DNA from 2 places in the Inquilinus sp. Marseille-Q2685 genome. Region 1 is predicted to be linked to the other one. Evidence: riboswitches for the same ligand, from Rfam matches in the RefSeq annotation. Region 1 holds a riboswitch; the other holds the start of a gene.
The links. A riboswitch is a leader RNA that binds a small molecule or an ion and turns the genes downstream of it on or off. The one in region 1 is predicted to bind cobalamin.
Positions count from the first base shown of each region.

Region 2: another riboswitch for cobalamin. It lies ahead of LG391_RS14110 (ABC transporter substrate-binding protein); the one in region 1 lies ahead of LG391_RS24560 (GNAT family N-acetyltransferase).

Region 1 is NZ_CAKAKL010000006.1:135,425-141,169, forward strand. It holds gene rpsP (30S ribosomal protein S16) at 1-247, opposite strand, end outside; gene ffh (signal recognition particle protein) at 314-1,711, opposite strand; gene LG391_RS24560 (GNAT family N-acetyltransferase) at 1,869-2,450, opposite strand; cobalamin riboswitch at 2,543-2,737, opposite strand; gene dapF (diaminopimelate epimerase) at 2,835-3,674, shown strand; gene LG391_RS24570 (hypothetical protein) at 3,679-4,818, opposite strand; gene LG391_RS24575 (thiamine phosphate synthase) at 4,881-5,507, opposite strand; gene LG391_RS24580 (thiazole synthase) at 5,515-5,745, opposite strand, start outside.
Region 2 is NZ_CAKAKL010000002.1:1,046,199-1,051,943, forward strand. It holds gene LG391_RS14105 (iron ABC transporter permease) at 1-254, opposite strand, end outside; gene LG391_RS14110 (ABC transporter substrate-binding protein) at 251-1,285, opposite strand; cobalamin riboswitch at 1,318-1,547, opposite strand; gene LG391_RS14115 (hypothetical protein) at 1,935-2,666, opposite strand; gene LG391_RS14120 (PadR family transcriptional regulator) at 2,886-3,536, shown strand; gene LG391_RS14125 (Fur family transcriptional regulator) at 3,547-4,014, shown strand; gene LG391_RS14130 (DUF779 domain-containing protein) at 3,977-4,348, opposite strand; gene adh (aldehyde dehydrogenase) at 4,579-5,745, opposite strand, start outside.

The DNA.
Region 1 (5,745 bases):
CCAGCTCGGCCTGGCCGAGGAACTTGGCGACGCGCTCGGTCGGCTGGGCGCCGACCGACAGCCAATGCTTGATGCGCTCGGCCTTCAGGACCAGGCGCTCCGGATGATCCTTCTCCAGCATCGGGTTGTAGGTGCCGACCTTCTCGATGAAGCGGCCGTCGCGCGGGCTGCGCGTGTCGGCGATCACGATCGAGTAGAACGGGCGCTTCTTGGCGCCGCCGCGGGTCAGGCGGATCTTGACGGACATTGACGTACTCTCCTCAGGTCAAACTCTAGAATTCTCGAAACTCACGAAGAACGGCCGGGGCCGCTCCTACATCTTGAAGCCGGGCGGCAGCATGCCGGGCGGCAGCTTGGGCATGCCGCGCATCATCCCGGCCTTCCCCAGCTTCTTCATCCGCTTCATCATGTCGGCCATCTGCTGGTGCTGCTTCAGCAGCTTGTTCACGTCCTGCACCGAGGTGCCGGAGCCGGCGGCGATCCGCACCTTGCGCTTGGCGTGGATGATCTTGGGGTTGCGGCGCTCGACCGGCGTCATCGAGGAGATGATCGCCTCCTGCCGCTTGATCATCTTGTCGTCCAGGCCGGCGGTCTTCATCTGGTCCTTGATCTTGCCGACGCCGGGCAGCATGCCCATCAGCCCCTGCAGACCGCCCATCTTGCGCATCTGGCGCAGCTGCGAGGCCAAGTCCTCCAGGTCGAACTCGCCCTTCTGGATCTTGGCCGCGAGCTTCTCGGCGTCCTCCTTCTCGATCGTCTGCGCCGCGCGCTCGACCAGGCTGACGACGTCGCCCATGCCGAGGATGCGGTTGGCGATGCGGTCGGGATGGAACAGCTCCAGCGCATCCATCTTCTCGCCCATGCCGATCAGCTTGATCGGCTGGCCGGTGACGGCGCGCATCGACAGGGCGGCGCCGCCGCGGCTGTCGCCGTCGACACGGGTCAGGACGATGCCGGTGACGCCGACCCGCTCATGGAAGGTGCGGGCGACGTTGACCGCGTCCTGGCCGGTCATGGCGTCGGCCACCAGCAGGGTCTCGGTGGGCTTGGTGGCGTCGCGGATCGCCACCACCTCGGCCATCAGCTCCTCGTCGATGGCGAGGCGGCCGGCGGTGTCGAGCATGACGACGTCGAAGCCTTCGAGCCGGCCGCGCTCCATGGCGCGGCGGGCGATGGCCAGCGGCTCCTGCCCCGGGATGATCGGCAGGGTGGTGACGCCGATCTGCTCGCCCAGGATCTTCAGCTGCTCCTGCGCCGCCGGGCGCCGCGTGTCGAGCGACGCCATCAGGACCTTCTTGTTGTCCCGCCTCTTCAGGCGCAGCGCGATCTTGCCGGTGGTGGTGGTCTTGCCCGAGCCCTGCAATCCCACCATCAGCACCGGCACCGGCGGCACGGCGATCAGGTTGATCGGGGTGGCGGCGTTGAGGTCGGGCGCCTCGCCCGCGGTGCCGCCCAGCATCTCGACCAGGCAGTCATGGACGATCTTGATGACCTGCTGGCCGGGGGTGACCGAGCGCAGCACCTCCGCGCCCACCGCCCGCTCACGCGCCTTGTCGATGAAGTCCTTGACCACCGGCAGGGCGACATCGGCCTCGAGCAGCGCCACGCGCACCTCGCGCATGGCGGCGCCGACATCGGCCTCCGTCAGCGCGCCGCGCTTGCGAAGCCGGTCGAAGATGTCGCCGAGACGGCCGCTCAGACCTTCGAACATGATCGCCCTTCGAATTGCGCGACCCCAAACGGAAAAGCGCCAGTGCGCGACACTCGCGGACTGGCGGCACCCCGTGGGGTCTCGCTGCGGGCCCATCCCGCAGCGCCGGGTCTTCTAGACGGGCGGGGCCGCGGAGTCAATGCGGCCCCGCCGACGGTCAGTCCTTCTCCCGGCGCAGCACCAGGATAAAGCCGTCCTCGCCCGGCAGACCGCGGCCGGATTCGGAGGGGACGGCGTCGCCGCCCGAGGCCGGCGGCGGCTCGGTTCGGTTCAGGAAGGACTCCATGGCGGCCACCGGCCAGCGCCAGATCGTCTTGTCCTGCGGCGCCGCGCCGATGCCGTCGTAGAGCCGGCGGGCCCCGGCATTGTCCGACGCCATCTCCCAGCGCACCCGCATCGCCTGCGACACGCCGATATCGGCCAGGGCCCGCATCAGCTGCCGGGCGACGCCGCGGCCGCGCGCCCGCTCGCGGACATAGACGTCGTCGACCCGGATGAAGTCGCCCCCGGTCCAGACCGAATAGTCGATGGTGTAGGTGACGTAGCCGACCACGCCGCTGCCGTCCTCGGCGATCAGGCCGCGGAAGCGCGGCGGCGCCTCGGCCAGCGCCTCGTCGAGGTCGGCGCGCTGCGCCGTCATCGCCGCCGCATCGCCGGCGAACGCCGCCAGCTCGCGCAGCATGTCGAGCAGCATCGGCACATCCGCGGCCACCAGCGGCCGCACGGTCAGATCGGACACCACAGCATCTCCCGCCTTCGGCGAGGGGTCGCGGGAGGAGGCCGGCCGGACAGGTGCCGCCCGACGCGCCGCCCGGGGACACCCCGCCCCGTCACACGCATACTCTCGACGGCAGGTCTCCTGGCTCGCGGGTCGTCGCCGCACGCCCCCTTCCCGGGGTCAGCCGGTGGCTTCGGGCGCGGGCTCGCCGCCTACAGTTGCGGGGGCAGCGCCGGCCTTGCCCGACAGGCTCACCGGCTTCCCTTTTCACCCCGGTTCCCCGGGGCACCGTCGGCCGCCATGCTAGCCGCCGGCCCTCGCCCTGTCGATCACGCAGGGCTCCGCCCTCGCGTCCGGAGGCCGGTTGATGCCATATGAGAGCGGGAGAGACCTTGGGAGCGGGCAATGGACGGCCTGCCGTTCTGGAAGATGCACGGGCTGGGCAACGACTTCGTCGTGCTGGACGCACGCGAGCGGCCGATCGCGATCCATCCCGACCAGGCGCGCCGCATCGCCGACCGGCACCGCGGCGTCGGCTTCGACCAACTGCTGGTGATCGAGCCGGCGCAGACCGCGGGCGCCGACGTGTTCATGCGCATCCTCAATGCCGACGGCACCGAATCGGGCGCCTGCGGCAACGGCACGCGCTGTGTCGCCGCCCTGGTCATGGCCGACAGCGGTGTGGACAAGGCCGTGATCGAGACCCGCGGCGGCCTGCTGGAATGCCGCGGCGCCCCCCAGGGCGGCGTCACGGTCGACATGGGCCCGGCCCGGCTGGGCTGGCAGGACATCCCGCTGGCGCATGAGGCCGACACGCTGCACCTGCCGGTGTCCTCCGGCGCGCTGTCGGACGGGGTCGGCGTGTCCATGGGCAACCCGCACGCCGTGTTCTTCGTGCCGGATGCCGAGAAGGTGCAGATCGACGGCGTCGGGCCGGTGCTGGAGCACGACCCGCTGTTCCCCGAGCGCGCCAATATCGGCGTGGTCCAGATGCTGGCCCGCGACCGGCTGCGCTACCGGGTGTGGGAGCGCGGCGTCGGCGTCACCCAGGCCTGCGGCAGCGGCGCCTGCGCCGCCGCCGTGGCCGCGGTGCGCCGCGGCCTGGCCGAGCGCACCGCCTGGGTCGAGCTGGACGGCGGCACGCTCTTGATCGAATGGCGCGAGAGCGACGGCCATGTGCTGATGACCGGCCCGGCCGAGACCAGCTTCGCCGGCATCCTCTCGCGCGACCTGCTGGACGGCTGACCGCTCAACGGGCGGCAAGGCAGGCGGCCCGGCACGCCCACCACACGCCGGTGATCAGGCCGAGCAGCAGCAGCCGCAGCCAGTACACCAGGGCGAAGACGAACCCGATCGCGCCGAACAGCACGGTGGCGGTGAGGTCGGCCAGCCGCCGGGACCAGCGGATCGTCGCCTTCACCGTGGTCAGCGCGCCGCGTTTCAGCACCTTGAACACGGCCAGGGTGCGGTCGCCCATCACCGCCGACACCGCGTCGATGCGGCGCAGGTCCGGCACGTCGTCGACATAGCGCAGCAGCTCGACCGACTGCGCCGGGCCGACCCGGTCGGCCACCCTGCCCGCGGCGCCGACGGCCTCGTCCAGCCCGTCCAGGCGGTCGCGGCGGATCGCGGCGGCGAAGACCGCGCCGGGCCGCATCACCGTGTCCTGCCAGCCGGCCTCCCGCACCTGCCGGCGCAGCGCCGGGAAATCGACCACGTCGGCCACCATCCGGCCGAGGCGCTCGGCGAAGCGCGCCGACAGCCGGCCCGTCCGCCGCGCGATCTTGAACACCGACACCGCGCCGCGCGGCAGGGCCGCGGCCCCGCCGGAGCCCCAGGTCGCCGCGGTCAGGGTCAGCCCGATGCCCGACAGGCCCAGCGCCAGCTCGTCCACCGGGTCGCCGCCGCCGAAATGCCAGAGCTCGCGGCCGATGTCGCGCAGGTCGCCGACGAAGGTCATGTCGGCGGCGAAGGCGCCGGCCAGGCCGGAGAGGCCGTGGCCCTCCCCTGTCACGGCGCCGGCAACCGCCTGCCGGGCAGCCCGGGCCGCGCTGCTGGTCGTGGAGGTCTCGTCCTCGTACCGCTCCCGCCATTCCGGCCTGACCGGGTATCCCGTCATCCCGGCCACCTTCAGCCAGACTGCGGCCCCGTCGATGTCGTCCTCGGCGAAGGCCGTGGCGAGCCCGGCATCGATCTGTTCCGGCGAGGTCCCGGCCCGGGTCCAGGCGGTCAGCGCGGCCTCGACCTCCTGCGCCTCCGGCGTCCGGGCCAGCTCGGCCTGGACGAGCTCCATCAGCGGAATGGCGGCGCGCAGGGCGAGGACCAGCCCGATCAGCCCCGGGACCGTGATCAGGAGGAATTCCAGGACGCGCAGCGGCCGCAGCTTCATGGAGTCGGGATACTCATCCGGCCCCGACCTATAGCATGGCGGGCAGGCCTCCCGACAGGCGGTCAGGCCAGGCCGCCGCGGAGCGCCGCGAGATGGGCACGGATCGCGACGGTGGGATCACCCGCCCGCATCACCCCGCCCATCACCGCGACTCCGGCGAAGCCGACGGCCATGAGCCCCGGCACCAGCCCTGGCTCGACCCCGCCGAGGGCGATCACCCGGCCGGGATGGCGGCGCGCGACGACGCCGGCTTCCGCCAGGGACAGGATGGGTTCGTAACCCGGCTTGCTCGCGGTCGGCGCCAGGGGTCCGAGGGTGACGTAGTCGGCCCCGGCCGCGACCGCGGCGTCGACCTCGTCGCCCGAATGGCAGGAGGCGCCGATCAGGGCGGAGGGACCGAGCCGCCGCCGGGCCGCGGCGGGGTCGCCGCCGGCGGCGAGGTGCAGCCCGTCGGCCTCGGCGGCCGCGTCGGGATCGGCATGGACGGTCACGACTGCGCCGACCGGCCGGGCCAGGGCCCGCAGCCGATGCAGCAGGGCGAAGCGCTCTGTCGCCGACAGGTCCTTCTCGCGCAGGCTGACCCAGCGGCAGCCGGCGACCAGCGCATCCGCCACCACGCCGGCCAGCGGCCGTGCCGCCTGGCGCCGATCGGTGATCAGCAGCAGCGGCGGCGACGGCAGCCCGGTCATGAGCCCATCACGTCCCGATCAGGCCGAGCTGCGGGCTGGAGGGGTCGGCCAGGCGGCGCTTCGGGATCCGGCCGGCCAGAGAGGCCAGCCGCCCGCCTTCGACCCCCGCGGCCATGGCCCGGGCCATGCGCACCGGGTCGCGCGCCTTCGCCACGGCGGTCGACAGCAGCACGGCGGAGCAGCCGAGCTCCATCGCCAGCGCCGCGTCCGAGGCGGTGCCGATGCCGGCATCCAGCAC
Region 2 (5,745 bases), on a different contig from region 1:
GCGGCGCCGCAGCAGGCCGCCACCAGGGCGCGGCTGAGCCGGTAGTCCCAGATCACCCCTTCCTGGATCGGGCTGACGGCGAAGCCGGCGCCGAGCAGCCGGTTGGCCAGCGCCCGGACCGTGGTGGCCAGGGGGACCTGCATCTCGCCGATCGACACGGCGAGCGCGATGGCGGCGACCAGCACCGCCAGGGACAGCGCGGCCAGCAGGGCGCGGACGCCCCAGCCGCCATCGAGGAGGGCCCCGCCTCTCACCCCCCGAGCCCGAAGCTCTTGATGCCGCTCGCCAGCGCCTCGATGCCGTCGACGGCGCGGATCGAGGGCTGCATCGCCTGCACGTCCATCACCACGAAATGCTTGTCCCTCACCGCCTCCAGCCGGCTCGTCACCGGGTCGGTGGTGAGGAAATCGAGCTTCACCGCGGTGTCGTCGGCCGGGTAGCGGCGGCGGCTCATCTGCCCCAGGACGATGATCGCGGGGTCGGCCGCGGCGATGCGCTCCCAGCTCACCAGCGGCCACTCCTCCTCCGTGGTGATGACGTTGCGGGCGCCGAGCTGCTGCAGGATGTAGGCCGGCACGCCGTTCCGGCCGGCGACGAAGGCCTCACCCGCGACCTCCTTGCTGGAGAACCAGAACACCACCGGCACGCCCCTCGCCTGCCGGCCCGCCACCGAGGCGATGGCCGCGGCCTCACGCCGCTGCAGGTCGGCGACCAGCGCCTCGCCCCGATCGGCGACGTCGAAGATCCGCGCCAGGTCGCGAATCTCCTGATAGACGAGGTCCATGGTGAAGAGCTGCCTGCGCACGCCGTCGCCGCCGCCGGAATTGTCCTTCGCGACGCAATCGGCCGGCGAGATGTAGGTGGGAATGCCGAGGCCGGCGAACTGCTCGCGCGTGCCGACCGAGCCCTGCGGCCCGACATGCCATTCGAACTGGGCCGTCACCAGCTCCGGCTCCCTCCCGACCACGGATTCGAAGCTGGGGTCGTTATCGGCCAGGCGCGGGATCGTCGCGTTCGCCGCCTCATACGCCTTCAGCACCGGGCCGAACCAGACGGCGGTGCCGACGACGCGGTCGGCCAGGCCGAGCGACAGCAGGATCTCGGTGCTGCTCTGCCCGATCGACACGGCGCGCCGCGGCGCCTTGGCGAAGGTGACGTCGACGCCGCAGTTGCGGATGGTCAGCGGGTACTGCGTCGGCTCGGCCCGCACCGCCGGCGACAGGACGAGGAGCGCCAGCCCGGCCAGGGCCAGGGCACGCGAAGGGAAGGACCGGAAAACCGTCATGAAGCCTCCTGCCCGGGCCACCCCGCCCGGAAAACGGATTGCGCGGCGACGGCAGGTCTCCTGGCTCGCGGATCATGGCTTCGCGCCGGCCTTCCCACCCGGCATCGGGCAGTGGCCTGGCCCTCGAGGGGCCACGGGGACGCTCGGCGATCCGCTGACAGTTGCGGGGGCAGCCACGGATTCCGCCCCCTTGCACCTGATCGGGGGGCGCCACCGTGTTCCCTTTTGATCCCATGCGGGAACCGTCGCCGCGATGTGTATCAGCGCGGCCGAGAGCCGGTCAATCGAGGCAGACGTTCCGGGTGGGGGCAATCGGATGAAGGAGTGATTCCTCCCTCTTGTCATGCCCGTGCTTGATCCGCGGCTGTCCGGCTGAGCCTTTTCGGGATGCGGAAGAGGAGTGGACTCAATTTTTATTGTCATCGCCGGGCTTGACCCGGCGATCCAGGGGCCACCCGGAACGGCATCGACAGTCCTGGATGCCCGGGTCAAGCCCGGGCATGACAGCTATAAATAGAGGATTGAGCTCTGAAATTCTCTCTCCGATTGTCAACCAACCTTAACCGGACACCCGTGGGTCAAGCCCGGCAATGACAGCAGTGGCATAGCCCAATCCCTTCGCCCGATTGCCCTGGCATCCCGGCAGCGCTCAGCTGCTGTCCGGCTTTTCGGGCGGCGGTCCGGCGGCCGAAGGTCGGGGGTGCCCGGGTTCCGCCGGGGCGTCCGCTTCTTCGGGCCTGGCGTCGGGCGGCCGGGCGAAGGGCGGCTGGGCATAGGGTGATTGGGGATGCCCGCTCTCCTCGACCGCCCAGGTCTCGGCCTGCCACCGGCTCCAGTCCGGCGCGATGTCGAGCTCCCGGCAGAACCGGGCGACGACCTCGCCGACCGGCAGGTCGCCGATGTCCTCGGCGGCCTCGTCCTGCAGCCGGCGGTCCAGCTCGTGCAGCAGGTCGTCGCGCCGGTCCTGCTCGGCGACGTCCAGCTCGCAGGCCTCGGCTTCGGCAGCCTCTTCGGCCTCGATCGCCTCCTTCAGGATGCGCCGGACCAGGTTTCGCCGCCGGCGCCAGCGGTCCTGCGCCGCGGCGGTGTCCCGCTCGGCGGCCGTCTTCTGACTGTCCGCCGCCAGCCGGGCCTCCAGCGCCACGGTCTGGCGCACCTCGTAGGACAGGCGGGCGAACACCAGGCCGAGCCCGCGGGTGCGGTCGGCGGCGTCGTCCTCCGGCGGCCGGCGCGCGGCCACCACGGCCTGGCCCTGCACCGCCTCGGCCAGCCCGAGGGCGAGCTCGCCCAGCCGCGCCAGCATCCGGCCATGCCGCTCGTTCCGCTCCCGGTCGGGATCGCGGGCCTCGTCGGCTGCGGTATCGGGCTGCGCCATGTTCATGGAACATATCATGAACATAATTGCATGTTAACGCAATAGGCCGTCGCGTTCACTCATGCAGCGGCAGGTGTCGCTGAAACATCGCGCCCACCCGCGGCGATCACCGCGGTGCGGCAAGGCACTGGTCGCGCATCGCTTCGTCACATCTTAAGATATATCTTGAAACCGATCGGCGATCGGCATATCTTACGATATATCGAAACCAATGGAGCGAGTTCGATGTTCGGACGACACCATCGTGGGCACTGTGGTGATGACGAGATGTGGGCCGGCGGCCGAGGCCGCGGCGGCCGGTGGGGCCACGGCTTCGGCGGCGGGTTCGGCGGCCGCGGCTTCGGGGGCTTCGGCGGCGGCGGCGACCTGATGCGCGCCGGCCGGATGCTGGCCCAGGGCGACCTGCGCCTGCTGGCGCTGGCGCTGATCGAGGAGCAGCCGCGCCACGGCTACGAGATCATCAAGCTGATCGAGGAGAAGACCGGCGGCTGGTACAGCCCGAGCCCCGGCACCGTCTATCCCACCCTGACCTACCTCGAAGAGGCCGGCTACGTCACGGTCGAGGCCGAGGGCAGCAAGAAGCTGTACCGGATCACCGACGAGGGCCGCGCCTATCTCGACGCCAACCGCGGCATCGTCGACGCCGTGCTGGGCCGCCTGGCCGCGGCCGGCGAGAAGATCGCCTGGGTCAACAAGATGATGGGCGGCGAGCGGGACCGCGAGCGCGAGCGGTCGAGCCGGCTGCCGTCGCTGGTGGTCGCGGCGCTAGACAACCTGCGCGAGGCGACCGAGCAGAAGCTGGCCGAGGATGCGGACGCCGAGACCCGGATCGTCGAGATCCTGGCCCGGGCGGCGGCCGAGATCCGGCGCGGCTGAGGGCGGCGGCATGAGCCCCGCCCTCCCTGCCCTGGCCCTGTCCCGGCTGCGCGACGCCGGGCTGCGGCCGACCCGGCCGCGCCGCATCCTGCTGGCGGTGCTGGCCGAGGCCGACCGCGCGCTTGACGCCCAGGAGATCCTGGGCCGGGCGCGCCGGCTGGACCCGCGGATCAGCCTGGCCACGGTCTACCGCTTCCTGGCGGCGCTGCGCCGGAGCGGCATCGCCGGCTGGCGCGACGACAGGCCGAAGCGCCTGGCCGTCGGCCCGGCCGCCGAGCCGGCGATGCCGGTGGAGACCCTGACGCTGGGGGACGTCCAGCTGCGCGCCGCCCTGGCGGACGTGCTGCGCCAGTTCGGCTACCGGCTGCTGCGCGCCCGGATGGAGCTGGAGGTCGAGAAGCTGCATCCTGACGCGCCGCTGGCCGAGCCCGGCCCGACCGTCATAGCGTGGGAAGCGCCGCCAGCTCGGCATCGGTGAACAGGCGCGACCGCGTGAGGAAACGCAGGTCGCGGCCGTTCTCCAGCGAGAACATGCCGCCCCGCCCCGGCACCACATCGATGATCAGCTGGGTGTGGCGCCAGTACTCGAACTGCGGCCGGCTGATGTAGAACGGGGCACCGCCGATCTCGCCCAGCAGGACATCGGCATCGGCGATCAGGAACTCCCCGGCGGGAAAGCACATCGGCGACGAGCCGTCGCAGCAGCCGCCGGACTGGTGGAACAGGATCGGGCCGTGCGCCTCGCGCAGGCGGCCGATCAGGTCGAGCGCCGCCGCGGTGGCGAGGACGCGCGGCACGGGATCGTGGGTCATCGTCGGTTCCGGTGAAATGCCCGCTCAAGACCGGGTCGGAGCCCTCCATCGGCGAGGCTGATCCCCCCTCACCCTCCCGCCGCCTTCGGCGTCGGGCCCCTCCCTCTCCCCGAGGAGAGGGGCTTTTCACCTCTCCTCGGGGAGAGGTCGAAATCGCGGCAGCGATTTCGGGTGAGGGGGTGGCTCCGGCCCATCCTATTGGCGCCTATGTGACCAAGGCGCCGGTCATGTCAGAAGAAGCCCAGGGCCTTCGGGCTGTAGCTGACCAGCAGGTTCTTGGTCTGCTGGTAGTGGTCCAGCATCATGCGATGGGTCTCGCGGCCGATGCCGGACTGCTTGTAGCCGCCGAAGGCCGCATGGGCCGGATAGGCGTGGTAGCAGTTGGTCCACACCCGGCCCGCCTGAATCGCCCGGCCGAAGCGGTAGGCGCGGCTGCCGTCGCGGGTCCACACCCCGGCGCCGAGGCCGTAGAGGGTGTCGTTGGCGATCGCCAGCGCCTCCTCCTCGTCCTTGAAGGTCGTCACCGAGACGACGGGGCCGAAGATCTCCTCCTGGAAGATCCGCATCCGGTTGTGGCCGCGGAACACCGTCGGCTTGACGTAGTAGCCGCCGGCCAGGTCGCCGCCCAGGATGGCGCGGCTGCCGCCGGCCAGCACCTCGGCCCCCTCCTGCCGGCCGATGTCGATGTAGCTGAGGATCTTCTCCAGCTGCTCGCCCGAGGCCTGGGCGCCGATCATCGTCTCCGGGTCGAGCGGATGGCCCTGCCGGATTGCCGCGACCCGCGCCAGCGCCTTCTCCATGAAGCGGTCATAGACCGATTCCTGGACCAGCGCCCGGCTCGGGCAGGTGCAGACCTCGCCCTGGTTCAGCGCGAACATGACGAAGCCCTCGACCGCCTTGTCGAGGAAGTCGTCGTCCTCGGCGCAGACATCGGCGAAGAAGATGTTCGGCGACTTGCCGCCGAGCTCCAGCGTCACCGGGATCAGGTTCTGGCTGGCGTACTGCATGATCAGCCGGCCGGTCGTGGTCTCGCCGGTGAAGGCGATCTTGGCGATGCGCGGGCTGGAGGCCAGCGGCTTGCCGGCCTCGAGGCCGAAACCGTTGACGATGTTCAGGACGCCGGGCGGCAGCAGGTCGCCGACCAGTTCGGCCCAGACCAGGATGCCGGCGGGCGTCTGCTCCGCCGGCTTCAGCACGACGCAGTTGCCGGCGGCGAGCGCCGGGGCCAGCTTCCACGCCGCCATCAGGATCGGGAAGTTCCAGGGGATGATCTGGCCGACGACCCCGAGCGGCTCGTGGAAATGATAGGCGACCGTGTCGTGGTCGATCTCGCCGATCGACCCCTCCTGCGCCCGGATGCAGCCGGCGAAGTAGCGGAAATGGTCGATCGCGAGCGG